Regions from separate parts of the Glaciecola sp. 1036 genome, predicted to be linked through region 1. Evidence: predicted binding sites of a transcription regulator. Region 1 holds the regulator's gene; the other holds the start of a gene.
What was found. Region 1 encodes FNR, which switches genes on or off when oxygen is low (the NO sensors DNR and NnrR bind a similar motif). Its sites were predicted from a motif close to TTGATCTAGATCAA; they were not measured.
Positions count from the first base shown of each region.

Region 2: the regulator FNR is predicted to act here: its motif matches at 9,615-9,628, upstream of ACNKW3_RS18575 (GbsR/MarR family transcriptional regulator).

Region 1 is NZ_JBLWFH010000001.1:67,494-83,307, reverse strand. Features, by position in the region: gene ACNKW3_RS00370 (hypothetical protein) at 1-209, shown strand, start outside; gene ACNKW3_RS00365 (glucosaminidase domain-containing protein) at 202-984, shown strand; gene ACNKW3_RS00360 (DUF2987 domain-containing protein) at 981-1,613, shown strand; gene rssA (patatin-like phospholipase RssA) at 1,601-2,509, opposite strand; gene ttcA (tRNA 2-thiocytidine(32) synthetase TtcA) at 2,522-3,415, opposite strand; gene uspE (universal stress protein UspE) at 3,504-4,406, opposite strand; gene fnr (fumarate/nitrate reduction transcriptional regulator Fnr) at 4,512-5,252, opposite strand; gene ACNKW3_RS00335 (sulfite exporter TauE/SafE family protein) at 5,281-5,949, opposite strand; gene ccoS (cbb3-type cytochrome oxidase assembly protein CcoS) at 5,942-6,142, opposite strand; gene ACNKW3_RS00325 (heavy metal translocating P-type ATPase) at 6,152-8,557, opposite strand; gene ACNKW3_RS00320 (FixH family protein) at 8,572-9,063, opposite strand; gene ccoP (cytochrome-c oxidase, cbb3-type subunit III) at 9,173-10,126, opposite strand; gene ACNKW3_RS00310 (cbb3-type cytochrome oxidase subunit 3) at 10,130-10,306, opposite strand; gene ccoO (cytochrome-c oxidase, cbb3-type subunit II) at 10,306-10,911, opposite strand; gene ccoN (cytochrome-c oxidase, cbb3-type subunit I) at 10,908-12,344, opposite strand; gene ACNKW3_RS00295 (hypothetical protein) at 12,558-13,004, shown strand; gene bfr (bacterioferritin) at 13,048-13,515, opposite strand; gene bfr (bacterioferritin) at 13,520-13,990, opposite strand; gene ACNKW3_RS00280 (cation:proton antiporter) at 14,132-15,721, opposite strand; gene ACNKW3_RS00275 (hypothetical protein) at 15,800-15,814, opposite strand, start outside.
Region 2 is NZ_JBLWFH010000020.1:6,354-22,167, forward strand. Features, by position in the region: gene ACNKW3_RS18545 (DeoR/GlpR family DNA-binding transcription regulator) at 1-193, opposite strand, end outside; gene ACNKW3_RS18550 (methyl-accepting chemotaxis protein) at 374-2,437, opposite strand; gene ACNKW3_RS18555 (phytase) at 2,686-4,608, opposite strand; gene ACNKW3_RS18560 (TonB-dependent receptor) at 4,672-7,365, opposite strand; gene ACNKW3_RS18565 (GGDEF domain-containing protein) at 7,674-8,573, shown strand; gene ACNKW3_RS18570 (helix-turn-helix domain-containing protein) at 8,573-9,574, shown strand; gene ACNKW3_RS18575 (GbsR/MarR family transcriptional regulator) at 9,679-10,230, shown strand; gene ACNKW3_RS18580 (cytochrome ubiquinol oxidase subunit I) at 10,275-11,642, shown strand; gene cydB (cytochrome d ubiquinol oxidase subunit II) at 11,639-12,643, shown strand; gene ACNKW3_RS18590 (GFA family protein) at 12,655-13,032, opposite strand; gene ACNKW3_RS18595 (prenyltransferase) at 13,067-13,960, opposite strand; gene ACNKW3_RS18600 (hypothetical protein) at 14,148-14,498, opposite strand; gene ACNKW3_RS18605 (hypothetical protein) at 14,516-14,986, opposite strand; gene ACNKW3_RS18610 (hypothetical protein) at 14,987-15,268, opposite strand; gene ACNKW3_RS18615 (hypothetical protein) at 15,546-15,814, opposite strand, start outside.

The DNA of each region.
Region 1 (15,814 bases):
TGACGCACCAGCACTTTAATAAAATTGCGTTGCTATATTTAATATTTTTCGGTCTAATGCTCGCAGGATTTGCGAGCCTTGGGTTAGGCTTTATCTGGATTTTACCGTATATACATAATGTAAAAGCGATTTTGTATCAGGATTTATTCTGTAAAACCCTTACTACAGAGATAAATCGCCCTGAAACTACAGGAGTTTTCGATGCATAAGTTTAAAATTATTGGTATTTCGATATTCGTTTCAGTATTAGTGCTTGCACTCATTTGGTTGGTGCAACCAGAGCCTTCCGAGGTGATGGATATTCCTGAAGTGGAATATTCTGACGACCCTGTACCTAATTTCGCTGAAATCAGCAATGTTAAAGAAAAAAAGAAAGCTTTCTTTGATTATTTAAAACCTGCCATTGCGTCCCAAAACGAATATATTTTAAAAGTCCGGCAAAATATACAAGCCTGGCGGGCTAAGTATGTCGCAGGGGAAGAGTTAACCGAAAAGCAGCAAAGAGAACTTGCGTTTTTGTTAGATGAATATCGCGTTGATGAGGATCAACCTGAACTCGTTATTTTCGACAAACTATTAGCTAAAGTTGATATTATTCCTGCTGAGTTAGTTCTAATCCAAAGCGCGAACGAATCTGCTTGGGGAACTTCTCGCTTTGCTCGAAAAGGTTATAACTTCTTTGGGCTTTGGTGTTTTGTTGAAAATTGCGGCTTTGTACCCAAACGACGCAATGATGGCGCATCACATGAAGTAGCTAAATTTGATAATCTTTCTAGTGCGATGTACTCCTACATGAGAAATCTGAATAGCCATCCGGCTTATAAAGAGCTTCGTACAATTCGCCAAGAACTTAGAGAAAATCAACAAAAAATAGCGGCGACCCGGTTAGTCGAGGGTTTAAGCAAGTATTCGGAGCGTGGTGAAGAATACATTGAAGAATTAAAACAAATGATTCGTATCAACAGGGAATTAATTTCAACGTGAAGTATTTTTTAATTGTAGTTTTAAGTGTGTTTTCTGGTTTAAGTGCGGCGGAAGAACTTGTATTAGAATATAAGAGTTTTTATAGCCATGTACGCAAATTAAATAGTGAAGACACTAATAAATTACAATTTGCCTTTGGTTTGAGACATATAGAAAGACAAACTATGTGCGAAATAACCGAGGCTAGAATAAGTACTGATAAAAAACAGATTCCTATCAATATTACCAGTGAAAACAGATTTACAGTCCCCCTTGAGCGGGCACTGAATATGGTAAATGCAAAAGTCATTTTACAATTGAATGATGCAGCTAATAAATGCGATATGTCTGTTCAATTAGAAACTATTCCAGAATTAGTAAAAAATGCATATTCACAACAGGAATTGACTGAGTTATTCAATCAGTATGCAATTTTCTTTGAAGATATGGGCGGCTTTTTATCTTTTATGATGCCTTCGGTTTCTGGTCTAGTTATTCACTTTGACGATTTGAACTACGAAAAACTCAAATCTGGTCACGAAATCATCAATGGTCGACTTGAATTATCAGAGCAAGACATAAAGGATCTTGTCACCATTGAGTTTACCGAAACGCCATTGCGTATTACTGCGCTCACTCAATCTTCTTGAGTAATATTTAACTGATATTGAATTTGTTGTGACAAACGCTGAACGGCTTTGTATCCTTCAATAGACAGTTCTTCCGCTCTATGAAAATCTAATAAGCCAACATCTCGAAGTTGTGGTTCTATCAAAATATCCGGCGGATCACCCGCTAAACGAGATCTTGTAACTCTCGCTTGCAATATCTCTAACGCAGACGACATTACGCCCATGATCCCAGGTGGAGACTTTTTATCTGATTTTGGCGTCGGGGAGAACCATTGTTTCATAAAACCGGAACTGCCTTTTTCCATGAATTCGTCAGTCCGCTGTTGCACTTCCTCATGTTCATGTTCGAACTTTTCAATCAACTCAGGTCGAAAATCGGCTGATAGGTTTACTGCGATTACGAAATCTGCGCCAAGTTGACGACATTGATTTACAGGCACTGGGTTTACAACCGCACCATCAACTAACCATCGCCCTTCATGTTCTATGGGCGCAAATAGGGCAGGGATAGCACAGGAAGCTTGGATAGCATCATTAATATCGCCTTTATTAAATATGACTTCCTTACCTGAATAGAGATCTGTTGCCACTGCAGTAAAGGGTTTTTGCATAGTTTCAAAAGATTTAGCACAGAATTCATTTCTATGTTTTTCAAATACTTTTTGCCCGCTCGCAAGACCGCCTCGACGAAAGCCGATACCCAACAAGGTAAATACTTGCCATTCAGACAAGGTATTTGCCCATTCTTCAAGTTCATTTAACTTACCACTGGCGTATGCTGCACCGACATATGCTCCAATAGAACAACCTGCAACTACGTCTATCTTAACGCCAAGTTCCTCAAGGGCTTTTATAATACCAATATGTGCCCAACCTCTAGCCGCGCCTGCGCCAAGTGCAATTCCAATTTTCACTTAGTATCCTTACTATTTAATTTCTACTATGGATATAGTAGAAGAATCTTCAATGGGGGAGCGTTGAACAAAATTATCTTCTGTATCAAATGCGGTATCCCCTTGTGCTTTATAATCAAAATTACTTTCTAATTGTTCAAAATCAAATAAATTACGATCCAATAAATGCGATGGCGTAACCGATTGAATTGCTCTGAACATTGATTCAATGCGCCCTGGGAAACGTTTATTCCAGTCTTGAAGCATCAATTTGATGTTTTTACGTTGTAAATTCTCTTGAGATCCACAAAGATTGCAAGGAATAATTGGGAACTGCATGGCTTCAGAATATTTAGCAATATCAGATTCGGCGCAATAGGCCAGTGGACGAATTACCGTATGATTACCATCATCACTGACTAATTTGGCTGGCATAGATTTTAATTTGCCACCATAAAACATGTTTAAAAATAAAGTTTCTAGCATGTCGTCTCTATGGTGACCCAACGCGATCTTTGTGGCACCAATTTGACTTGCAGTGGTATATAGAATGCCACGTCTAAGCCTAGAGCAAAGTGAACAGGTGGTTTTTCCTTCAGGAATTTTATCTTTTACAATGGAGTAAGTATCTTCTTCAACGATACGATACTCAACCCCCAAGGTTTGCAAGTATTCTGGCAGCACATGCTCAGGAAAACCAGGCTGTTTTTGGTCTAGATTAACCGCCACTATAGAAAAGGAAATAGGCGCGACTTTTTGCAAATATAACAAAGTATCTAATAGTGTATAACTGTCTTTGCCACCAGAAAGACACACCATAACCTTATCGCCATCAGCAATCATTGAAAAATCAATAATGGCTTTTCCAGTTTCTCGGCGAATTCTTTTTTGTAATTTTTTAAAACTGTTGGAAGAGGTTGCTAACACCTTTACTCAATCTCAATAACTAAAACACAGCAAAATTATACATTATTCAATAGAAAATAATGTACTTTTTGCTGTGCCTAACTATGAATTAAGGTTTAACGACTAAAGTATCGCAATTCAATTGGTCAATGATGTGCTCGGCAGTATTTCCTAATAAAGCTGCGCTTAAACCACTGCGTCCTACTGAACCTAGTACTAGCATTTCGGCATCTAATTCACTGCACCATTCAGGAATAATATCCTCGGGTAAACCCTCTGCAATATGTAAATTGGATTCGGGAATATTTTCAGTTTTAGCTACCGCTTTCATTAATTCAGTGTGCTTTTCCTTTAATGTTTGATTATAAACTTCGGCTGAGAAGCTAGGTACTTCAACGCTGACATGTATCGGAGCGCCGACAAAAGTGTTTGCTAAATGCAATTCAGCATTTAACGCGCCGGTCAAAGCCTGAGCTGTAGCAACGATTTTGTCGTTGAGTAAACTGTGGGTTTTGTCATTGGCATTGATACTTAATGCTGCGACAATTTTTCCATTGTCAGGCCAGTCATGATCTTTGACCATCAGAACATTCACAGAACTTTCGCGTAATAATTGCCAATCGTGCGGTGTGAAGAGCTTTTGTCCAATTTTTTCATGGGCTTTACAGGATTTAATGATGAGATCACAGTTTTCTTCGGTAGCTAAATTGACGAGTCCTTTATGTACCTTTTTATGCCAAACAACCTCAATATTTACTTCTGCATCCGGATACTGAGCCAAGGCCTTTTGCATTTTTTCCTTTTGGCTAAGCACAAGCGCTTGTTTCATGTCGAATCTTTCTTCAGACGTTAGAATATTCGTCATATCGAAAGTACTGTCGTAAATACATGATACAAGAGTCACCTTGCAGCCATCGACCCTTTTTGCCAATGTTAAAGCTCTAGCGAGTGCCGGTTGTAGTTCGTGGGTATGAGGATCGAAAACGGCGAGAATATGGGTACAAGCAAACATGGTCTATCTCCTTATATTGATACATAGCCAGTATATAAAAAAGAGGTTATGTATAGAACATAACCTCTTTGGGATAGATCAATTAAACTCTAGAAAGTCAGTAACTTATTCGTTTACCGCAGTAAATGGAATGTCTGATTCAGGAAGGCGCTGTTTAAGTCCATCAACGTTTTCAATAGTAATGAGTTTACCTTCGACTTTGATTAAGCCTTCTTTTTGAAATCTAGTCAATAAACGACTGATAGTTTCAACCGTTAAGCCTAGGTAGTTACCAATTTCATTACGGGTCATTGATAAGTTAAATTGTCTGGCAGAAAACCCACGCTCATCAAAGCGTTGTGACAAATGACTGATGAAATGTAATAAACGTTCTTCAGCACTACGCTTGCTCAACAACATCATTAAATCATGATCGTGTTTTATCTCAGCACTCATAAAACGCATAATTTGTTGTCTAAGCTTAGGATAACGAACTGATACCTGCTCAAGTGTTTGATAGGGAAGTTCACACACCATAGCTGTTTCTAAGGCTTGTGTATAACTTTGGTGTAAGTTTTCTTTTAAGGCATCAAAACCAATAATATCCCCAGGGAAATGAAAACCTATTATCTGTTCAACGCCGTCTTTATCACTGACATAAGACTTAAATGAACCAGATCGTACCGCATATAAACTGTGAAATTTATCCCCAGCTCTGACTAATTTATCGTGTTTATGCAAAGGGCGTTTGCGCTCAATGATGTCATCAAGTGATTCTAATTCGTTTTTATTAAGTGCCACTGGCAGGCAAAGATGGCTAAAACTGCAACTTTGACAATGAATGGAAAGTTCAGGTACGTTTGACATTGCGTTTTATAAATGTAGATTTAAGTGACTACACTGTAACGCCAAATTCCTGAAAAAGCAAAATTAATCCACTTAAGAATATGCTCGCAGCTATTAGATAACGACTTATAGGGTGTTGAAAGTAAGGCAGTAAACTTTGTAATCCAAAGCTAATGATCAACAGGGAAGGCAGGGTGCCTAACCCAAAACTAAACATCAATAAAGCGCCTTGAGTAGCACTTCCGGATGCTAGGCTCCAAGTTAAGGCTGAATAAATTAGCCCACAGGGAAGAAATCCCCAGATGGCGCCATATGCAATGGCGTGAAACGGTGTTTTGGCCGGTAAAAACTTCTTACTTAAGGGCTGAATGCGCTTCCAAATAATCTTTCCCGCAGCTTCTAAATGCGACAGCAAACGCCAGATCCCACTAATATAAAATGCCAACAGAAATAAAAAAGCGATGCTGACATAACGTAAAACAGGAACATCAGTTACCAAACTGCTGGAAACAATGCTGCCTAAATATCCGGTAATTGCTCCTAAAAAGGCATAGGTCAATATCCTACCAAGGTTGTAGGCGAGAGAATAAAGTTGTTTATTCGCATTTGGCGGTGTCGCGAAGGAGAACGCTGAAATCACACCGCCACACATGCCGATACAATGCACGCTACCGGCCAGTCCCACTAAAAATGCCGAAAATATAGAAAGGTCACTCATCTATTTTATCAGATGCAGCTTTTTGTTCATTTTTGTCTTTTTCTTTACTTTCAACATCATCGTCAAAAAGGATGCTATAACCTTGACGCTCTAAATCATCAAACTGATTATTTCGTACTGCCCAGAAAAAAACGCCTATGGCTATTGCTACTATAATAATCGCCAAGGGAATTAACACATAAATTATACTCATAGCATCCTCTTAACGCATTAAACGAGTAGAGTTATACACAACAATAATCGAACTTAAGGACATGCCTAATGCAGCTTGCCAAGGACTTAGTAAGCCCATTACTGCAAACGGCAGAACGATGACATTATAACTAAGCGCCCAAATAATATTTTGTTTTATTTTAGTTTTTGTGCGTTTCGCCATGCTTATCAAATCAACCAAGGCATTTAATTTGGGATTGATTAAGATGACATCAGCTGCATTCTTGGCTAAATCAGAGGCGTTTCCGACCGCAACAGACACATCAGCAGCCGCTAATACAGGGGCATCATTAATGCCATCGCCTAGCATTATTAATGATTTACCTTTCGCTTGTTCTTGTTGTACATAATTGAGCTTTCCTTCAGGCGTTTGTTCACCAACGGCGCGATTAATTCCAATCTCTGTTGCAATATTATTCACGTTTTTTTGCTCATCACCGCTTAGAATACATAACGAATAGTCATTTAATTCACTGATCACTTTTTGAGTCTCAGGTAATACTGTGTCGGTAATTAAAAAGGCTGCAACGATTTCATGATTTATTGCAATATACACATTGGCATTAATGGTATCGCAAACCTCTGCATTGTTTAGTTGCGATTTAATAAAGCGTTTAGATCCCACTACCACTAAATTTCCATTCACCTTTGCTAGTACGCCTTGACCAATAGTGATTTGATAATCTTCTAGTTGGAAATCATGGGCGTCAAATCCGTAGTCAAAAGCTTTAGCTATGGGATGTTCAGAGCGTTTTTCGATGAATGTTGCCAACTGCATAACGTAATCTTGTGAGTACTTATCAGACAACATATGTATTTGTTGAATAGAGAATTTACCCTGAGTCAAGGTGCCGGTCTTATCGAATATTATGTCTGTGGCGTTGGTCATTTGCTCTAAAGCATCGGCTCTTTTTAATAATATGCCTAATTTATTCAATTTTGCCATGGCACAAGTTAGGGCAGAGGGAGTAGCCAATCCTAGGGCACAAGGGCAGGTTGCAACTAAAACAGAAATAGTGATCCAAAAGGCATCTGTACTGTCTTGCAGATGCCAATAAATATAAGTTAACGCACTGATCATTAAAACAATAGATACAAAATAACGAGAGAAGGTATCTGCCATTTTTGCAATCTTGGGTTTTCGCGCTAAAGCAACTTCTTGCAAGCGAAGAATTTGATTCATCATGGCAAACTTTAATTGACTAGTCACTTCGATTTCAAGGTTAGCTTGCTGGTTTACGGTACCCGCGTAGACTTGTTGCCCCTGCGCTTTAAATACCGGCTCAAACTCACCGGTTAGCATAGATTCATCAATAGTAGACTGGCCTTTTACAATTTTGCCATCTATTGGAATTGATTCACCTGCTTTGACCAATACATGTTCACCAGCAACAAGCTGTTTAGCTAACACTGACACCCAGTCGTTATTGACTAATTTACTGGCTGTAGCAGGGATTAGTTTAAGCATATTAGAAGATATTTCAGTGGCTTTATGCCGTGAACGGTGTTCTAAGAAACGACTGATTAGCAAGAAAAAGATAAACATACAGATAGATTCAAAATACACTTCACCACTGCCATCATTGACGGCTAGCAAACCGGCAATGTAGGTTGAAAATATGGCAATGGTAACAGGAACATCCATATTAACGGTTCGAGCCTGTATGGCTTTTAGCGCACTTAGATAAAATACACTTGCAGAATAAAAAACGACTGGTGTGGTTAACATTAAGCTCACAGCATTAAAGTAACCTTGTGTTTGCGCATCTAAATTCCCAAACACATCAAAATATTGACCAAAGGCGAGCATCATCACTTGCATGGTCATAATGCCGGCAAGCCCCAGCTTTTTCATGTAACTTTTTTGTTCTTTTTTGAACGACGCTTCGTGTTCATCAGGATGAAAAGGCAGGGAGGCATAACCAATAGCTTTGAGGCGCGCCAGAATTCCTGATAGCTTGGTTTCGCTTTCGTCCCAAGTCACCAAAGCTCTTCTGGCCGAAACATTCACTGAAATTTGTTTTAAGCCTTTTACTTTCGCCAGTTGTTTTTCTATTAACCAACCGCATGCTGCGCAAGTAATGCCTTCAACTGTCAACTGTATTTGTTTATGTTTACCTTGGTCAAATACAAACTCTTCTTGCAATTCAGGTTCGTCATACACAGAAAGTTGAGCCATGGTGTTATCTAAGGCTGAATCGCCACGTGCAGCGGGCTCTGTTCTAAATTCGTAATAATTTGCCAGCCCATTTTCGACAATAGCCTGTGCCACTGCTTGGCAACCCGGACAGCACATGTGGTGTAATTTGTTATTTATTTCAACTGGATATTTATTGCCTTCTTCGTTTGGTAATCCGCAATGAAAACAACAACCTTCAGCAATAGCTATGCTCATTTCACTTTCTACTACTATGGATTAAACTCAACGGCTGACGACTTGGGTAATTCAATGCGTTGTTGAATTTTCCAACTATCATCCATTGGCGTAAGCCTTAAACGCCATTTACCATCGACTGGAAAATCAATTACTCCTCGATAAACGCCAGAAGCATCTCTTGCTAATAGAATTTCTGTATCACGATGGGGTTGAGTAGAGTGGAAAAGATTCAATCTTAAAGCCTCACCGGTTTCAGGCAAGCCTGTGACAAACTCTAATGTTGCATTTTGCGCGTCTATCGCTAGTAGGGTTGTGATATTCAGCTCTCGAGCCCGTTCAATTTGATCCAATCGAAGATTGATTGATTTGCCTTCTTTATAGTAGTCATCCACGACTAAGTGATTAGTGCCGTCGGTGGCAAATTTAACCACTACTGAGGCAACAATCATTGAAGACACTGGAATTGCAATCAAAAACCAAGGCCAAAATTGTTTATACCAAGGCTTAACTTGTTCATTTTGCATATTGTTTTACTTATATCACTACTTAAGATTTGAATTTATACAAAAAAGCCTCGTAAAACGAGGCTTTCCTCTTGGTAATTACTTTACCAAATTAGTTCGAGTAACTCGACTAATTAGATAAGCTATAAACGTAAGATGCTACAACGTGGATTTTATCTTCACCCAAGGTTTTCTTAAATGAAGGCATTACTCCGTTACGCCCATAGTTAAGGGTTTCAGTAATTGCTCGTTTAGAACCACCGTACAACCAAATGTTGTCTGTTAGGTTAGGAGCTCCTAATAACTGATTACCTTTACCGTCCATACCGTGACAAGCAGCACAAACTACGAAGCGAGCTTGTCCAGCATCTACTAATGCGGTATCAGTGTCTGGATGATCACTCAAACTCATAGCATAGGCAACCACCTCGGCAACACCTTGTTCACCTAAAGGCTCTAACCATCCAGGCATAGCGCCTTGACGACCATTTATTAAGGTTTCTTTGATTTTATCGCCGCTTCCACCGTATAACCAATCGTTGTCAGTTAGGTTAGGGAACCCACCTTTTTGACCTCTAGCATCACTACCATGACATTGCGCACAGTTTTGTAAGAATAAACGCTTACCTACTTGTACTGCTTCGTCATTAGTTGCTAATTGCTCCACTGGAATTTTTGCATATTCAGCAAAGATAGGATCAAACTCTTCTTCAGCTTGTTTAATTTGAATTGCATACTCGTTCCAAGCATTACCTTCAATATCAGCTCTAAGCGCTTGTTCTGACTCTTCTAATGATAATACACCTTGGTTTGAGCTCTTCCAGCCTAAAAAGCCTTTATAAGCGCCAAGTCCAGGGTAGGCCGCAAGATATAATACGCCCCATACCATAGTTATCCAGAAAAGGATGGTCCACCAACGTGGTAGTTGGTTGTTAATTTCAACGATTCCATCGAACTCATGTCCCATTTCTTCGCCTTCGGGAACACCTGTTTGGTTTGCAAGTGTCCAACGGAGCAGAAAGAAGCAGCCAGCAATAGAGCCTAGCGTTATCACACTGATCCAAATTGTCCAAAACATACTCATGATTTAAGACTCCTGGTCTTTCTTATTGGTTTTCTCTTGGTTGTCTTCGTCATCGAAAACTAAATTAGCAGCTTCGTCATATTTCTTTTTGTTTCTACTGCTAAAGACCCAAAGGACAATCCCAATAAAACTTACGAAAACGATGACAGTAAATATACTGCCGATAATACCTTGATCCATTATTTTAGATGCGTCCCTAGTGACTGAAGATAAGCAATTAAGGCTTCCATTTCGGTTTTACCTTTTACTGCTTCCTTGGCACCAGCTATGTCTTCATCTGTATATGGAACACCTAACATTTTAAATACTTCTATTTTCTTAGCTGTATCTTCGCCATCTAATGTATTGGTTGCCAACCATGGGTAACCAGGCATGTTAGATTCGGGCACAACGTTACGTGGATTTAGCAAATGTACTCGATGCCATTCATCACTGTAACGGCCTCCAACACGTGCTAAATCAGGACCAGTTCGTTTTGAGCCCCATAGGAATGGACGTTCCCAAACGGATTCACCGGCTACAGAATAATGACCGTAACGTTCGGTTTCAGCTCGGAAAGGACGTATCATCTGGCTGTGACAACCGACACACCCTTCTCGGATGTAGATATCTCTACCTTCCAATTCAAGCGCTGTATAAGGACGTAATCCTTTTACCGGCTCTAAGGTGTGTTGGTGGAACATCAATGGCAAAATCTGCGCTAATGCTCCAAAACTAATTGCCACTAAAACTAAAATAGTTAATAAGCCAACGTTTTTTTCGACTAACTCATGTGGATTTTTCATTGGGCAGCTCCTAATGCAACATCACCTTCTAATTCTTCTTTTGGTGCTCGAATCGTGCGATAAGCGTTGTATGCCATGATCAACATACCAGCAACGACAAACACACCACCAATGAAGCGTACAACATAGAATGGTTTAGAAGCTTCAAGTGACTCAACAAAAGAGTAGGTGAGAGTACCGTCAGCATTGACTGCACGCCACATTAGACCTTGAAGAACACCAGACATCCACATAGCAACAATGTAAAGTACAACGCCGATTGTGGTGAGCCAGAAGTGAACATTAATCAATTTAATGCTGTACATTCTTGATTTATTAAATAACACCGGAATTAAGTGATATAAGCTACCGATTGATACCATAGCTACCCAGCCTAATGCACCAGAGTGAACGTGACCTACAGTCCAGTCTGTATAGTGAGATAAGGCGTTTACGGTTTTAATAGACATCATAGGACCTTCGAAGGTAGACATACCGTAGAAGGACAAGGAAACGATTAGGAATCTAAGTACTGGGTCAGTACGAAGTTTATGCCAAGCACCTGAAAGTGTCATGATACCGTTAATCATACCACCCCAAGATGGAACGAATAATATAATGGACATAACCATGCCAAGTGACTGCGTCCAGTCAGGAAGTGCAGTGTAGTGTAAGTGGTGAGGACCAGCCCAAATATAAAGCGAAATCAACGCCCAGAAGTGCACAAGAGATAAACGATACGAGTAGACAGGACGACCAGCTTGCTTAGGTACAAAGTAGTACATCATGCCTAAGAAACCTGCAGTTAAGAAAAATCCTACTGCGTTGTGTCCGTACCACCACTGCATCATTGCATCAACTGCACCTGCATAAATCGAATATGATTTTGTGAAGGACACTGGGATTGCCATACTGTTACCAATGTGCAGTACCGCAACGGTCAACATAAAGGCTCCTAAGAACCAGTTGGCAACATAAATATGCGAAGTTTTACGAATGATCAAGGTGCCAAAAAAGTTGATTATATAGGCGACCCATACCAATGTGATTAAAATATCAATTGGCCATTCTAGTTCTGCATATTCTTTTGACGCTGTCATACCAAGAGGAAGTGAAATTGCAGCTGCGAGTATAACTGCTTGCCATCCCCAAAATGTGAAAGCGGCTAATTTGTCACTAAATAGCCTTACCTGACACGTGCGTTGCACGATGTAATAACTGGTGGCAAAGAGTGCGCAACCACCAAACGCGAAGATTACCGCATTGGTATGTAAAGGTCTTAAACGAGAGTAAGTAAGCCATGGAAGGTCGAAGTTAAGTGCTGGAGCAAACAGCTGAGCTGCTATCAATACACCTACCGTCATTCCCACGATGCCCCAAACAATCGTCATGATAGTAAACTGCCTAACTACCTTGTAGTTATAATCAGGTTTAACTTGGCTTGTTTCGCTCATAACTGAAAGTTTCCGTGTAAAAATTTTAATTGAAACCCTAAATAAACAGTGTTGAATTACTTAAAACATTCGTCCTAGTTGAGTTGGGCGAGCAAGAAAAGTAAACTCGGCACTATTCGAGTAGAGATAATAAAGTTTTTAATAACAAAAAGATACACAATCTATTTATTGCTTGATCTTAGTCAATAAAGGAAAGTTTACGGTTAATTAATTGTGAAAATAAAATCAATTGCCATCACGGTCACCACCTTGCTATCCCTTGTATTATTAGTACTTTGGGGTAACCAATTTTACAATGTAAACACCGTGTTAAATTCACAAGGAAATTGTCAGTTAATTAATAACCAATGTGCTTTCTCATTAGACCAGCAACGATTAAGCATAAAGTTTGAACAATCACCAATTCCTGAAGAAGAATTGTTCGTTCAATTTGAGCATAGTGAAAATATTCAAATTCACAAGGTGTATGTGGAAGGCGTCAACATGTATATGGGTAAAACGCCGGTTATTTTTGAAGACGCTAATTCGCTGAGAGGGGTATTTTTCCTAGGTAGTTGCAATTTGCCAGAAATGCAATGGCAAATGGTGATAGAAGTGAGTAGGGAAGGACAAACAAATACCAATCAACACTTAATTGTAAACTTTTCTACCGTTCAATAAAAAGGCGAGATAATCTCGCCTTAAAATGACTTTCAACGGTAATTTAGATTTGTGATTGTTGATAATTTTGAATACCAACACGCTCGATTAAACCTAATTGCTGCTCTAACCAATGTGCATGATCGTTTTCAGTGTCATCAAGCAGTACAACTAACATGTCGCGAGACACATAGTCTTTTTCTTGTTCACAAACAGCTATAACTTCTTTTAGTTTGTCACCAACTTCGTATTCTACACGCAAGTCACTTTTGAGCATTTCTTTAACGTCTTTTCCGACTTTAAAACCTGTTCTAGTTTGCATGTCCGGCACACCACCAAGAAATAGCATTCTTTCAATTAACTTGCTCGCATGACCTTTTTCATCATCAAATTCGTGCGCAATGCGCTCGTAAAGTTTGTTTAATCCCCAATCAAGGTACATCTGTGAGTGGATGAAGTATTGATCCATTGCGGCTAATTCATAGCCAAGTAAGCTGTTTAATCCAGCGATAACGCGTTCATTACCTTGCATACTATTAGTCCTCTATTTGTGCTTGCAGATAATTTGCAATGCCCATCTCTGCAATTTGATATTGTTGTGTTTCCAACCAATCAAGGTATTCCTCTTCATCGTCAAGTAGTGAAGTTAACAAATCTCGACTCACGTAATCTTTATGTTGTTCACACAAGGCAATTGCGTCTTTTAATTGAGGAATTTGGCTCTGCTCGAACGTAATATCACATTGGATACATTCTTCGGTATCTTCACCAATAAATAATTTCCCAAGGGCCTGAAGATTCGGTAAACCTTCGAGGAACAAAATACGCTCAATGAGTTTATCCGCTTGCTTCATATCAAGTATGGATTTTTTATATTCAGCTTTATTTAACTTTTCAAAACCCCAATTTTTATGCATTCGAGCATGCAAAAAATACTGATTAATAGAAGTAAGCTCCAACGTTAGAATATCGTTCAGTGCTTTGATAACGGCGATATCACCTTGCATTTTTTTACCTTAAACCATTATGTGTGGAAGTTGGAATCATTAAAGGGTAAGCATACTACATGATATAAAAAAATACAAAATTCTTTATATTTCAGCAATTTATAAGGATAATTGTTCGCATTTGTGATTAGATTTAGATGCTTATTGAGTTGCTAGATCAGCCTTTTGACGATTAATTATGGCTAAACTTTCTTCTGCAAAACCTAAACCTGCATCATTGAAGAAGTTGAAAACTTCGTCAACGCCTTTATCTTGCAAGGGTTGAATTTCGTCTTCATAGCGAGCAATAGCGGCGATTTTACCCATGTAACCGGCATTTCTTAACTGATTGGTGACATTCGATGAATCTTCAATTGACGGTAGGGCGAGTAAAACTAACTTTAAGTTAGATAAATCCAGGTTTTCCCATAAATCGATGTTTTCACCATCACCATTGATAGCGTTTAAACCTTCAGATTGTAGCGCTTTAATTTTTTGGACATCGGCATCCATGCCACAAACAGCAGTGCCTATTTGTTGTGATAGTGCGTGAAATGCTCCTTTACCAACACGCCCCATGCCCAACACTATGACCTCAACGTTATTAAAATACGGGTAAACATCCTCGGATAAGGGGCGAGTGCGTTGATACCTATGCAGATAATCCTTAGATTTACGATAAATATCATGAGATTTGCGATAGAACACACTAGTTACCACAAATGAAAATGAAACGGCCATAGCAATTATTACTAACCAAGCATCCGTCATCATCTGCATATTCACTGCTACAGCCGCGACAATTAGCCCAAACTCGCTATAGTTTGATAGTACAGAACCAGTCAAAAAAGACGTCCTGGCACGTAAGCGCAGACCGGCGAACAAGAAGAAAAACAGTGCAAATTTAAAGGGTATAATAAGGCTTAAGCCTAAGGCGATTACCGTCATATCTATGGTGGGTAAGGCTTTTAACCCAATGGATAAGAAAAAACAAATTAAGAACAGATCTTTAAAACTTAATAAGGATTTGGCTAGCTCTGCTGATTTTACATGGTTCGCAAGTAAAATCCCCATGATCAAGGCGCCTAAATCGCCTTTAACACCAACTAATTCAAATAGCTGATAACCACCCAAAGCGGCTACAAAACCACAAAGAGGTAACAATTCTCCGTGTCCTGCTTCCTGCAAAAGCTTTTTAAGTAGAGGGGCCAGAGGAATAAGGGCTAACAAGCCTATTGCATAAATTGATGGCGCCTTACCGGTGGCAAATACAAGAAACATAACCGCAAATATGTCTTGCATGATCAAAATACCGATGGCGACCTTACCGTGTCTTGTACGACTTTCTCCACTTTCTTCTAAAATTTTAACCACACAGACGGTGGAGCTAAAGGACAAGGCAAATGCGATTAATGCAACTTGGGCGAGGGATAAACCGGTGAAGTAGGGAAGACCTATAGAGGCAAGCAGAGTTAACACACCAGAAATTATCGCTATCCACAAACTGGTATGTAAAACAGCCCCCACCCAAACTTCACGCTTTATGAGATCTTTAATATTGAGTTTAAGACCAATAGTGAACAACATTACTGTTATGCCTAAATCAGCAATGGTGTCGATTGTAGGAGTATTAGAATAACCTAATGCATTTAATACAAAGCCAGCCACCAAAAATCCTACAAGTGGAGGTAAGTGTATATATTTACATACAAAACCGCACAAAAATGCGATTAAAATGAGAACGAATTCCATTAGGCGCTTAGACTCAAAAGGCTAAAAATGTTTTATTAATTAAACCTTTAGTTGTCCAATATAGCAAATAAATTTTACTTATCCGGCGGCTAA
Region 2 (15,814 bases), on a different contig from region 1:
AGACGGGTTTAGCTTCTAATACTTGAGCGCCGCCTCTTATCTTGCGTAATTTGTTGTGTTCTTGAAGTTTATTTAAATCTCTACGGATAGTGGCTTCTGAGGCATTTAGTTGCGAGCAGAGTTCGTGCACACTGGCAAAAGTATTTTCGTCTAAAATATCCAAAATAAGTTGTTGGCGTTGCTTTTCGAGCATGTTATTTCCTCTGTACCGTAATTCCGCAGAATTTTAATTCATTGTATGCTCGACTTCACTCACTATCAATCAAAATGTTAACTTTATGATTGATATTGAAGTTTTATGTTCTGGGAATGGGAGAGATAGAAATAAAAAAAGCCAGCGAATTCGCTGGCTTCGTCAACTGCTATTAACGGTTTAAATTTTAAATGATGAAACCATTTTAGATAACTCAACCGCTTGGTTTTGCATGTTCTCAGAGGCCGCTGCGGCTTCTTCAACCAAGGCAGCATTTTGCTGAGTCACAGTATCCATTTGAATAACAGATTTACTGACTTCATCAATACTTGTTGATTGCTCTTTCGACGCGGCATCTATTTCGCTCATGATTTGACTAACATGCTTGATTGATTCAACAATTTTTTCCATGGTTTCGCCCGATTGACCAACCAACGAGTTACCGTTTTCAATTTTTCCTACAGAATCTGAAATCAGGGTTTTAATGTCTTTGGCTGCATTTGCTGAACGTTGTGCCAAGCTTCTTACCTCAGAAGCAACAACGGCAAATCCGCGGCCTTGTTCACCGGCGCGAGCGGCTTCTACTGCTGCGTTTAATGCCAAGATATTCGTTTGGAATGCAATTCCGTCAATGACCCCTATGATGTCAGAGATTTTCTGGGCTGACTCATTAATAGAAGACATTGTAGTGACAACCTGAGAAATTAAGTCACCACCGGAAATTGCGATATCAGTCGCGTCTGTAGCTAAGGTGCTTGCTTGTCCAGCGTGATCTGAGTTTTGGCGAACCGTTGAAGTGAGCTCTTCCATTGTAGAAGCTGTCTCTTCCAAACTAGATGCTTGTTCTTCTGTACGTGCAGACAAGTCTGAGTTGCCTTTCGCAATCTCGCTGGCAGCAATACTTATGGTACTAGCAGCGCTGTTGATTGTGGATACTGTTTTATGGATGCCGGTAATAAAGTTGTTTATTGCATCTTTCAATTCGGCAAACTCTGGCCCGAAGTCTTGATCAATACCTGTGGTTAAATCACCATCCGACAAATTCATCAACACACGTTTTATTTCTGCAACAGCGACTTTTCGCTCAGTGATATCAGTGGCATATTTTACCACTTTTACTGGGCGACCGTTCATATCTAAAATAGGATTATATGAAGCTTGTAGCCATACCTCTCTGCCACCTTTGGCGACCCGCTTGTATTCGTCTGAGAAGAAATTACCAGCACCTAGGTTTTCCCAAAATGCTGCGTATTCAGGGCTTCTTGCAAATTCTTTTTCCGCAAACATACTGTGGTGTTTACCTTGAATTTCATCCAATGAATAACCCATAGTATCCTGGAAGGCTTGGTTTGCAGTGAGGATGGTGCCATCTAAGTCAAATTCAATTACCGCTTGTGATTTACTGATGGCCTCTATTTGACCTTCATAATCCGCCGCTTTAACTTTTTGCTCTGTAATGTTACTGGCGTATTTTACTACCGCCATAACCTGTCCGGATTCATTCATTACTGGATTATAACTAGCATTAATCCAAACTTCTCTGCCATCTTTATCGATACGCTTAAAGTCACCAGCAGCAAATTTGCCTTTAGCTAAGTTTTCCCAGAATTCTCTGTAGGCTGAAGTATTTCTTTCTTCTTGCGGCATAAAGATTTGGTGATGTTTACCAACAATTTCAGATTCTTTATAGCCTAAGGTGTCTAGGAAATTTTTGTTGGCAGCTCTAATGATACCCTTGGGCGAAAATTCAATAACCGCTTGTGAACGATCAAGTGCATCTAACATCGCGGTCTTTTTAAGAATATCCGTTTGTTCTAACCACTCCACCATAAACCCAATGCGAGTATTTTGTTCGTCAAATAAAGGCACTAACGTCAGTTTTAAATTAAGTTCACCTACAGTAATGGAAGAAACGCTCTTGCTATTCATATCTGCTAGCATACGGCGCTGATGTGCAGGGTTCTTATGGAAAATATCGATATTTTTACCGACTAAATTGTTCGCTTCAAAATGTGGGAGTTCTTTTTGAATTTCTCTTTCGTGATCCTTGAGCAAATCGACCACCGAATCATTGGTATAAATGATGTTCAAATCGTTATCAGAAATCATTACTGCAGTGGAACTAAGCGCGAGTGCTTGAGAGATACGTCTAAGTTGAGTCAGATCCGCTTGGGCTTTTTTCGCATCATCCCTTTGCGATTCTTCGTTGCTCAAATTAAATTTAAACTTGTTAAAGAGTGTCATAGTCATACTTCCGGGATAGTATTTTAAAGTTATTACTCAGTTCTAAGTGCTTGTGAAAATTTAAAAACTCAGTAATGGGTTCATGCATTACTTTTTACTATCGGAAAATCTGCAGAAAACATTACCTTTTTTCGCTATTTTTTTTAATGCTCAAAATGGTCCGTAAAAACAAAAAAACAGCCCCTTTATGAGCTGTTTTTTATGTCTAAATAAACCATCAATACCATGGCATATTTTGGCATGTTAAATTACCTGTTTTCGAGAATAAATTTATGTAACAACTCGCCCGACACTAATTTAAAATTTTGCGCGGATAATGGCATGACATTATGACCATCTTGCACGACCAATAAACCTTTAGGAAATTGACGCCCTAAGTTTACGCTTGTGGCTTCAAGTCCATCTGTTTCCGAAACACCGTCTATGTTGAGGTCATAATTGATACCTATATCAAAGGTGCCCAAGAGCTTATTGCCATTGTCCACCGCATAAACTGCAAAGCTGTTGTTTCCCTGACTTGAAACGACCAAGTATGCTTGATTGTCGACATAATATAGCCCCATACCTTCAATATCTGGCTCTACTGTATTTTCGGCTAAGGCGATAAGTTGAGGTGCTTGTGCTGGCGTTTCTAAATTTCTTAACCAAACGCCAGTTGATTCTTCTCCGTAAAACAGGCGCCCACTGGCATCTTCTACTACGCAACCTTCTGGTTGACTATCCACTGTAAACGAGTGGATTAAATCTGCGGTAAAATGATCAGCGGTTTTGGTATTCAACCTATATTGATTGTAAGTTCCACTAGTGTCATTGATCAAAACATCTAAGCCTTGTGCATGCTGATACAAACAAATGCCGTAAACATCATCCAAGTTAGTATCAATATCAGCAAGATAACTTACTTCGCCTGCGTCAGGACTGATGCCAAAAATAGTCATGGACTGGTGAGTGCGGTTACTTGCTACGGCAATATCCAATTTAGTGTCGCCGACTAGCACACCTTTACGAACATCGATGTTATTGATTCTTCCGACGTCCATACTTTGCAAAAGCTCTCCTGCCAATGTGTAAACATTTAAGCCAAACTTTTTGTCAGTACCTAAAATCAAACTCTTTTCTGGATTATCCGAATTTATCCAAATAGCGGGATCATCCGCAGCATCACCATGTCGTTGCACTGGATGAGTTTGTGCCGCAGCTACAAAGGTTGCGTTGACTGTTTTCTCAAGATGTTTTGTCGGCATTAAATTCAACGGCGATAACTCTGAGATGGCAATTACTTTAGTCGTCAACTCATCTTTGTCTTCGTTATAAAGCCCTAAAACAACCTCGCTATATTCACCTTGAGTTAATGGGAAAGCGTTAATATTGTTGTAAGACCCTGCTGAAACTTTTACCTTTACTGGCTCTTCTCCAAGGCTAGTAAAGATAATGTCATTGGCATCCTGACTCACATAAGAAACTACACCAGGGGCAACAACACTGATACTTTCTACTTCTATTGCGTTAAAAGGTAACAAGTTTCGTTCTAACTGCCCCTCAGGTTTGGCGTCCATTGACCAAATCCCAAGTTCTTCTTCCACCGTCAATAATTGTTGCTGGCTATCGTCTACGGCGCAGTCTTTCACGTTGTAGCCAACAGTTAGCTGTCGCATATTGATTAACCTTGGTTGAGCATCATGGGAGTTCGCTATTAAAAACTGGTTAGCTTGGCCTAATGCATCAACAGTAAATAGATAGAGTTTTTGTTCGATATTGGCTAAACAAACCGCTTCTACATCGGCATCCGTTGCCTTAAGCAACAATTTCGGTGTGAATTGAGAGCTGGTAAGGTCTAATTCAATAATATCGACATCTGACGTTTCACTATCAAGTGCCGCTATTAGCAGTTGTTGTTTTTTCGTATCGACAAAGCGCCAGTCCATGCTGGCGACTCTACCCGACCAGCTAGCATCAGCCTGAGCGTTAGTTTTACGCCATTGAATACCCGTTTTATTATCAGAAACAAGATAGCTAACCTGTTTTTCAACTATCAAAGGGTGAATTTCCTGACCTTTTACACCTACTTGTTTTGGTGCAATGGTAGTTGAATTTTGCGCTGCGCTACAGCCCGAAATTAACAGGTTTAGCGCAGCAAGAGTTATCAATGTCTTACATGAATTTCTTAGCATTTTGTTTGTACTGTCCCATTTTGATTATTCATGAATGATTCGAATAGCCGACAATACTGCCGACTAGAGCTGCCACCTGAAACCAAACTCTATTGTTCTACCATACTCTTCGTACTGCGCGTTTTGATTGCGTTGGTCGAAGTATCCATAGAAAGGCTCATCCGTTAAATTCACTACATTGAGATACAAATTCAAATCGTCATTGATAAAATATTTGCCTGAAAAATCAACCTGTTGATGGTCATCTTCATAGCGTAGGAAGTCCCCATCAATCTCTTCAAAGTTTTCACTCTTGTAAGTCATGGTTAAGCGCAGTGACCATGCGTTGTCTTCATAGCCTACAGTTAAGTTGCCGACAGTGTCAGACTGATTGGGTAAACTAGTTTCAAAGCGTTCGCCATCTAAGAAAGTTGTGGCTTCACTATCAGAAAAAGTACCGTTTACTGAAAATAATAGGCCGTTATCAAAGGTTTTTACCCAAGAAAGCTCTACACCAGAGAGGGTGGCTTCATCACCGTTAATAGGTTGAATAACTTCGTCAAAGCCGACCCAATCTGGCGTGCCAGCCACGTCTGCTAACACCACAAAATTATCAATTTGCTTATAGAAGATACCGGCCGAAATTACACCTATGGTATCCGGATAGTATTCCAAGGATATATCGAAGTTGTTTGCTTCATAAGGTTGTAGTTCTGGGTTACCTACTTCAGCTTCTCTTTCGGTGACAAATTCGCCGTCATCTTCTTCGGTTTTACTTTCAATTATCTGAAAGGCTGCGGATTGTTCAAAAATAGGGCGTGAGATAGTTTGGGCAAATGCACCGCGTAAAATTAACTTATCGGAAAATGCATATCGAGCATTCATACTGAATAAGAGATGATCATAGTCTCTGTCTACTTCCCATGGCGTATTTACCACTTCTTCAATATCATTTTCTTCATCTTCGATTAGTTCAACTCTAGAACCCGAAGTACTAAAATCGGTTTTTTCGTATCTGACACCAGCAACTAAGCGCACTTTATCCCAATCAAACTGCCCCATACTGTAAACAGCGAAAATGTCTTCATTGTTTATATAAGAAGCACCTTTTGATTCGATTTCTGAATCCAGTTCTTCTAATTCTAAGACGCTTTGACTCTGGTTATAAAAAGATCGTAAAACACCACGGTTAAGGCCGGGACCGAAATCACCCAATCCATAGTCTGGCGTGACGTCTGCAAATTGTGTTGGATCTAAGTCATCAAAATCACCACCATATATATCAATTTTTGCAATGGCTTGTTTTTCACGATCACGGTATTTAAAACCAGATTTAATTTTTGTTAGACCATTTTTAGCACTAAATAATCGGGTAAGGTTTGCTTGTATACTATGCTCGGTATCTTCGGCTAAATTGTTTTCGAAACTAATTTCGTCAACTTCATAGGTAGAGAAGTCGTTTGCATCGCTATTCACTGAAACGCTTGGAATCACGCGCTGTAAGTCAGCTTCTACACTCGGGTTTTCAGTGACTAAGGTGTAATATAACGCGCTTGGTTCTTTCTCATCTGACTTTGCATAACCAAGCTGATAGTCGAATAACCATTGATTGCGCTCGTGTTCACCGCCAGCAGAAACAGTGAAAATTGTTTGGGTCTCTTCTCTATCTTTTGATTCTCTTTCGATCTCTGAATCTTCACCGTCTAACACATAGATATTTGCCTGACGATATTCGTCATCTGAAAACTCGCTGTATAAGGTGCGTAGGAAATAAGCATCATTAAAGTTAGGACGATAATCGATGTTTAACGCGCCGCCAATTCGCTCGCGCGTAATGGCGTAATGACGTTGTTCAACTTCATCTTCAGCATTTGATTCTATGTTGTCAGAACCGAAATCCCGCTTGAAATAGGAAAGCGCCGCAGCAACTCCCCATTTGTCATCGAATAAACGCGTTGCTGTTAAAGAGGCCTTTGGAGAGGTTTCTGATCGAAGCTCATTATGGCTCGCCTGCAAAGATACTATGGTTGTATCTTGGGTACGGTCAAACGCACTGATGCTTTTTACATTGATAGCACCACCTACAGCGTCAGCATCCATATCTGCTGAAATCGACTTTGACACTTCTAAGGTTTGAATCAGCTCAGAGGGGATAACGTCTAATGCCACTGAGCGCACGCCAGCCTCGGGTGAAGGAATATTCAAACCATTGATGGTGACATTGTTGAGGTTAGGATCTATACCTCTGATACCAACAAAGCGACCCTCACCTTGGTCACGTTCAATAGAAATACCGGGCAAACGCTGTAAAGATTCAGCAGCATTTTGATCTGGGAAATCACCAATACCATCGGCAGATACTACTGATACTATGTTGGTCGAATTTTTTTGCTGATTAATTGCGCTAGCCTTTCCACTGCGTTGACCGCGAGTAATAACTTCGTCAATCACCTGGCCCTTTGGAACAAGCACTATGCTGGGTAAGAGGTTTTCACCCTGACTCAAGGTCACCGTTTGAGTGATTGGTTCAAAGCCAGAATACGTAATAGTGAGTTCATATTCACCTGTGGGTAAATTTGGAAATCTAAAGGTGCCATCGGTTTTTGAAAGGGAATTACGATTCAACGATTTAATTTCAACCTTAGCGCCAGCAAAGACACTTTGGTTATTTTGATCAACCAGCTTTCCATACAAGCTTGCAGATTCTTGTGATATTGCCTGTGCAGATGCCAATGAAAGGCTGATTGCCGCCGCCACAGTGCTGAACTTGATGCTCATGGACTTTTTCCTTTAGTGAATATTAATAAAAATCGCGGACACCCTACTGAGGCTAAATGACAGATTCGTGACAGATTTTTTTCACTTTATTGAATGGCATCTTTATTCAGCTAGAAATTGCTGTTTTAAAAACTCCTTGAGCCAAAATGACCCCCTTGCAAGACCATAAAATACGGCTATTTAGGCAAAATATTACTCTTCCTTTTGTTTTACATTCATGCTTTTGTCATATCTTTGAGCCAATATGACCCTTGTATCTATGTTGCACCCTATACATGGTGTAGCAAAATTTTTAGTTGGATTCGCTCATGTCATTTTCAATGTTATCTCAGCACAAGCCGCTGATAATCACTTATTTGTTCACTGTAATAGCGGTTTTTATGGTGTGTTCAATGTCTGGAGAATTAGTCAGTTGGCAACAAATAAAATTCTCGGATGTAATAGGTGAGGGCAGCATACTGCTATTAAGCGGCTTTTGGGCGTTTGCTGTATTGGTAAGCAGACCTCCGGGTCGAGTTACCACTTTTCTGGTGCTTGGGCTTACCTTATTTACCGCATCTTCGTTAATCGATTTCTTAGACGAATTTACCGATCCTTATTCGTCGAGTACTTGGTTGAGTTTCGTTGAATCGATTCCGGCGGCAATTGGTATGCTTGTAATGTCGGTTGCTTTGTATTGGTGGCATCAAGAACAATTGTCCTTGAATCGCCAGTTGTACCGTCGTGAATTAGATTATCGATGGCACAAAGAAATCGACCCTATTACCTTGCTGTACAGAGGTAACTACTTTATTGATCGCGCGAAACAGCAAATTCCTCTGCATCAAAATACCAGTTTAGTGGTGTTTGATTTGGTCAGTTTCTCCTCAATTAATCGTCAATTTGGTTTAGCCGAAGGCGATAGAATTTTACGAGAAGTAGCTCAGCTGTTAGTGATGAATTTGCGTAGTTCTGATTTGGCATGTCGTTATGCCGGAGACAGATTTGTTGTCTTACTACCAAATACGGATTTTGATAATGCCCAGTCTATCGCATTACAAATACAAAAAAGTATTCAATCTGTTGCTTTTAAACCCCACAAAGCAAATGCGCCCTTGTTTACCCACATGAGATTTGTCTTTGATACTTTGAACCAAGGCCAACCTCTGGAACAAAGTTTACAAGCCTTGAACCAAGCTATTGATAATATGAGTGAAGTTGCTGCTTGATGCCATTAGAATATTTCACCAACAAGGATAAATTTTTACCGGCTAACTTGCTGCCTAAAGCCTTATATGAGCTAGCAGTAGCAAGAGGTGCTGATGCTCAAAAATTGCTTGTTGGTACGGGAATATTCTTACAAGATTTTGAAAACGATTCTCAAGTAAGTTGTAATCAGTTACTGACATTAATTGCTAACGCACAAACATTGAGTCAGGGTCAGGATCTAGGTTTTCAGTTTGGGCGCACCCTAATTGACTTATTGCCTGATGACATTCAAGACGTGCTTTCTAGCGCTAAGGATTTCCATCATTGCTTAAAGTTGATGGCCTTACTAAAACCCCAACTTTATCCCTTTATGTCTTCCTTTAACCACATAGATGAAGATACCCTATACCTACAGTTTTTTGATCCCATTGGGCTTGGGAAACAGCAGCGGTTTATTCAAGAAGCTAGTTGTGCAGCTCTAGTAAGTTTATCTAAACTTTGTACGGGGCGACGCCTTAAATTTTCCTTTAGTTTTCCGTTTGCTCGACCTAAATATATGTATGAGTATGAAGAAAGCTTAGGCACGCGATTGGAATTTCAAGCACCAACCTTGATGGTCAAAATAGCGCACAATGACACCCAAATTACTTGCAAAGACGCCAATCCTAAATTACATAGTTACGCTCTTAAGCAAGTTAAAACCCAATACAAAGTTCGCTACAGTTTGCTTGAACAAGTACGCTTAATATTGCGAAAAGCGCCCCAAACCACCTTGCCTGATGCTGCTGCATTATTTGATATGAGCCCTGCTTCACTCAAACGTCTGTTAAAAGAGCATAGTACCAGCTTTCAACAATTACATGATGAATTGCGCCGCCAAGAAGCCATGTATTACTTGCAGATTCAAAAATTAAAAAACGAGCAAACAGCCAGTAAAATGCGTTTTACCGACGTGAATAATTTTAGAAAAGCGGTAAAGCGCTGGACCGGTTTAACGCCTAATAAGCTGCGTTCTTTTTAAAAATCAAACCTGTTATTTTTAAATTATGGTGAAATTTTTATTGATCTAAATCAATCTTATTATATACTTTCAATAATTTCTGAAACTTCCGAATTAATTAAATGATGCAAATGACACCTATGATAGAGACCTTTGTTTTCCATTTCGGTGAAATGGGTAGCAGATGGGGATTTAACCGAACCGTTGGTCAGATACTGGCATTACTGGTGATTTCTGAAGAACCTTTAAGTGCAAACGATATTGGCGACTGCCTTGGAATATCTCGCGGTAATGTAAGCATGGGATTAAAAGAACTGAGCAGTTGGCAATTGGTGAAAACCCAATACAAGGCCGGTGATCGTAAAGACTATTACCAAGCCAAAGGCAGTATTTGGGATATGGCCAATAAAGTATTCGAAGAACGTCGTAAACGGGAAATAGACCCTACCATGTCTATTTTGCGCGACATTATGCTAGACGAAGCGGCGAATCAAAAAGAAGCCTATGCACAACAGCAAATTCATCAGATTCACGATTTGCTCGAAAACATCACCCACTGGACCCAAAGTTTACAAAGTCTTTCGCCAGAAAAACTCAATGCCTTAATGAAGCTGGGATCTGGTGTAGGTAAGGTGTTGGATTTAAAAGATAAGCTGATCCAAAAGAAAGTCGATTAGCTAGCCATTAATAGATTTTTTATTTTTTTATCGAGGTATTTTTAATGGATGCCCTCATCCTTTCGCGCATTCAATTTGCTGCGAACATTAGTTTTCACATTCTGTTTCCTACCATCACTATCGCCCTTGGGTGGCTGCTGTTTTATTTTAAACTGCGTTTTAATTTTTCCGGCCATCCAGTGTGGATGCGCGCTTATAGATTTTGGGTCAAGGTATTTGCTTTGTCTTTCGCTATGGGAGTTGTCAGCGGCATCACAATGTCTTTTCAATTTGGCACAAATTGGCCTGGATATATGGAGTCAGTGGGGAATATTGCTGGCCCCTTGTTGGCATACGAAATACTCACAGCATTTTTCTTAGAAGCCACCATGTTAGGCATAATGTTGTTTGGTTCAAATAGGGTACCTAGTTGGGTACATACCCTAGCCACCTTTTTAGTAGCCTTTGGTACAACAATGTCAGCTTTTTGGATTCTGGCCCTAAATTCTTGGATGCAAACCCCAGACGGTTTTGAAATGCGAGACGGAATCGCTCACGCCACTGATTGGTTTGCCGTTATTTTTAATCCCTCGTTTCCTTACAGACTCACACATACTTTGTTAAGTTCTGGTCTCACAGTGTGCTTTTTAGTGGCAGGTATATCGGCTTATCGTTTGCTATATAAAGATCATAAAAAAGCCCCACGATTAACGTTAAAAACCGCTGTGATTACAGCTGCCATACTGGCTCCTCTTCAAGCTTTTGTAGGTGATATGCATGGTCTAAATACCCTTGAACATCAGCCGGCGAAGGTGGCTGCTATGGAGGGTTTGTGGCATACCGTAAATGGTGCACCTTTGGTGTTATTTGGCATCCCAGATGCTGAAACGCAAACTAATAAATATGCTCTGGAAATACCCGGAATGGCCAGTTTTATTTTAACCCATGATTTCGATGGCGAGTTAAAAGGCATAAATGAATTTGAAGGTGAACATCCGCCCGTGGCACCGGTGTTTTTTAGTTTCCGTGTCATGGTTGGCATAGGGTTGCTGATGATTTTTATTTCTTGGTGGAGCACAGCTACCGTCTTACGGAAAAAATCGTTGAGTAAGTTACAACTAAAAATCTTAATTGGTATGACCTTTTCTGGCTGGGTCGCTACCTTAGCCGGTTGGTATGTAACCGAAATTGGCAGGCAACCTTTCATTGTGCATGGCGTGGTAAAAACTGCTGATGCGGTAACCACTATCGCGGGTGAAAACGTCGCCTTTACGTTGGCCATGTATATCTCAATTTATATAGTCTTACTTATTGCCTATATCAGCACCATTTTCCGCATGGCTGGAAAAGCGGTGAAAGAAGAAGAATATGATTTAACGCCACCGGGACTTCCTGAAAGTGAAAAAGGTGACGCTCAGGAGGTAGCAGCATGAACTGGTTAGATCAACACACATTAGCATTGATATTTGCAGGGTTAACCGCTTTTTCGATCTTACTTTATGCAATGCTAGATGGATACGACTTAGGCGTCGGAATCACTCTGCCAATGAACAATGAGGCATGGCGCGACACTTCTATTGCTTCTATTGGTCCCTTTTGGGATGCGAATGAAACTTGGTTGGTATTAGCCGTAGGATTGCTCTTGGTTGCTTTCCCTGCAGCCCATAGTGCCATCCTAAAAGCGCTTTATTTACCAGCCTCATTTTTGTTAATAGGCTTGATACTGCGCGGAGTGGCATTTGATTTTCGTGCCAAGGTAAAACCTGAACATAAACTACGTTGGGATTGGGTATTTAAAATTGGTTCAATAATCGCCTCATTTAGCCAAGGCTTTATGCTGGGTTTATATGTAGTTGGATTGGAATATACCTATCTTAATGTGGTTTTTGCTTTGTTCAGTGGTTTTTGTGTCACTGCTGCTTATGCGTTGATCGGAAACGCTTGGTTGATATTAAAAACCACAGATGAAATTCAACTTCACGCTATCAAGCGCTGCAGGCAGTCAGGCATGTTGGCCTTTTTCGGTATCTTAGCGGTAAGCTTGATTAATCCTATTGTAAACGTCAATGTGCTGAATGTGTGGACGTCTCCACCTTTTGCTTACTTCTTTGCCATTATCCCTATCACTTGTTTCGCCATGTTTGCCATTGGATACAAGGTGTTGAAAGATTTACCTCTAGAGGATGATCAGGGTGCTGGACTGCCATTTTTAATGAGTTGCGTAATATTTTTTACCAGCTTTGTCGGATTAGCCTTGAGCTTTTACCCTTATGTGGTACCGAATCAGTTAACTATTTATCAAGCGGCGAGTTCAGCTGAGTCTCTGAATATTATATTTATAGGCGCGGTATTTGTTGTACCTGTGATTGCTGCTTACACAGTGTTTGCGTATTTTACTTTCCGAGGAAAAGCGGACGAATTGAAATACTACTAATCTGTAAAAAGCTACCTTGATTTATACGCAAGCTTAGCTGCATTTTGTTCCCAGTTTTGCCCATCAAAGTCGACGATACTGACATATTTGGGCAATCTTTTAAGCGCATTCACATTGATACTAATGCCATCTGGATTTGAGCGCGGAGTATAAAATGCTTTAACGCCACAATGTTTACAAAAAGTGTGTTGGGCAACACCAGTGTTGAACTTATAATTGCTAAGAGAATCGTCACCGGACAATAGTGTAAAGTCTCGTAGTGGAATAATAATCTGTACCAAGCCGAACATTTTGCAAATACTGCAATTACATCTTTCACACTCTACTGAATCGGGCAATTCAACCTCGAATTTCACCGATTCACAATGGCAACTTCCTTGGTATTTCATAGTTTTCTCTGATTATTATTCGCGCATCATTTGATTAATCAACGTACAATATTACCGACATTAGTAGCGGATAGGCAAGACTGATGATCACATTTATTCCCATAAAAGGGATTAATTTTCTTATATCCCTGTGTTTCAAATATTTTGATAAGCCTTTAAAACAAAATAAGCCCAGTGACATCAAAACTAATAAAAGGTAAGACCAATTTGGGAGGTCGTTAAGCGTCAAAATTAAAAAACAGGTATAGGTTGCGATTATCCACTGCAACAGATACATCCATTTCCCATTTTCTTCTCCATAAAATATGATGAAGTGTTTACGACCCGCTTGTTTGTCTGCCTCTACGTCCGGATATTGATTCAATAACAATAAATTGTTTACTAGGCAAAACACCGGGATGCTGTAAATAAGCAGTTGGTCATCAAAACTTCCTGTCATTACAAAAAAGCTTCCAACCACCATTACTAGCCCGAAACCAATACCAGGAGCAATCAAACACAAGATAGGCATTCGGTTGATCAAGGGTGTATAAAATAACACGCAAGCTAAACCAAGTAAGCCCAATGGAATCAGCACCCAGCTTACTTTGATCACAAAAAATAAACCTATACAGAAGACTATTACTGCAAGTAAATAACCTGTCCATTTAACTGCATTAGCCGCTTTGGGATTTATAGGTAGAGCGCCACTCCCTCCGCTGAATGGTGTACGTTGTGTGTTGGTGTCTAGGTTTGATTTAAAATCTTGATATTCATTTAGCATATTCACGCTAGCGTGAGCGAGCACAGCAGCAATAAAGCATAAAACAACACTAACAAGATCATAGGAATATTCTTTGTGACTAGCATAGGCTAATGCCACTAATACACAAAGCGGTGCTAGAACTAAAAATGGGGGTCTAGCGGTAGCAAAAAGAGTTCTAATCATCTTGTTCCTTAAGTTTTATCCTTGCATCAGCCTTATTTGAGTTTGGTATTAGATAAGGAAAGTTGACTAGGGAACATTGCCAACAATTTAATCAAATACTTATTGCTAATATACACATACCTAGAAATTAGGGATATTTTTATGGTGAATACTTACCTTATTCTATCTTTGCTAATCTAAAAGCCTATTATTCGTTTTTAATCGATTGTTTGGCGTTACATCGAAGTGCGTTGTTGAATATTTTTGATACTTTCCCCGTAGCAACAATCTTATTCCCCTCTTGAACTTTAAACTTAAATCCTTCCGTTAACTTACCATTCAAGAGTTCAGGACTTAAAAAAGTAAAATAAGCATAAGCAGACTGACCAGGCATTATTTGATTTGTCCCTACATATTCATGGACAGCATCTAATAAAACCTCTTCCAATCCAAAATCATGCTTTCCACGGTATGATGAAAATACTGGTGTTTTTCTGCCACCATCACTAGTGCTCAAAAACTTTAAATCTACTGAAATATCAAAGTCGCGAGTTATCATTTTTTACTTAACACTTGTTATATGTTTTCGTAAATTGAAAAAACACCATTCTCATCATGAAACAATCCTTTGCTCTCATATTTACATTCACCGTTCTTTTTTAAACCAGCACCAATATATCCAAAATTAACTAGACTTTGCGTTCTGCTTGCTCGTTCTAATATTCCCAAAGCTTCTATGTGAAGACTTCGATTGATCAAATTCACGTATGATTTCCATTTTTCGGAATCATAGTTGCCAGTGATTGAAATTATCTCGCAACCAGAAGAATCATAATTAAATTTGCCTACTACTTTGGCAATCAATTTAAACTCAGTTTCAGTATTTCGCAATTCAATAACTTTAACAGGAAATGTACTACCACCGGAGTTTGCATGAAATGACATTACTAAAAAAATAAAGATAGTAAGTAATCTACTCTTTAGCATATAACGCCATTTTAAGCTGTAGGACGGCGCATTGGTGGAACATCTGTCTACATATGACATTTACTCACCGCCGCCACCGCAATCACCAGAATCACTGTAATTACTTCCCGACGTTGATAATGTATCGCCATGGGAATTGCAATTTGGGGATAATCCTAATTGTCGCGTTTTGAACTTTGCTAGTATTACTCCAAATATTGGAACAGCTATCATGATAAAAATAAGCCACTTTTTTGCTAAGGAAGATAGAAATAAATCCTCAGCAACTGAGATACCGACAGAAATGAGTATCGATGAGTACACAAGGCCTGTGAGAATTAAAATAATGGTGCTTGTTTCCAATGCTATTCAATCCTCTTAGCTATATGACAATTAAATCTTGACCCAAAGGAACGTTATTATCTCAAAAGTAAGCCCATGTTCCTCTTTTCTTTACTAATAACAAATATATGAAGCCTATGCCAGCGATAGTGTTCTGAAGATGATCCATTTCTTTTAATGGGAGAATCTTTTTTGGTAAAAGCGCTTATCTCGGTTGGTAAACGAGTTAGCCAGTTATGGCGTGACTGTTACGGAAGCAAGTAGCTTATCGTGATGATAATTTCTGTTAAACGTGTCGTTAGCCGTTCTCCAGCCCATTTTCTGCTCTTTGCTTTCTGATTTCGTCTTTGCTTGATTCAACTCTGTTACGAATTTCATTGAAGCCATTTTCGATTTCTTTATAAATTTCCTTATTTGTGTCTTTGGGTGTGAAATGGTTTGGTTTTTCAGCATGCCAAATCAAAGCACTATCAATCAGTGCAACCCAATTGTCAGGGTCTGAGCCTGCATATTCATTTATTGGGGAGCCAATCATATATTTAAGAGAAGAATAAAGAGCAGGATCTC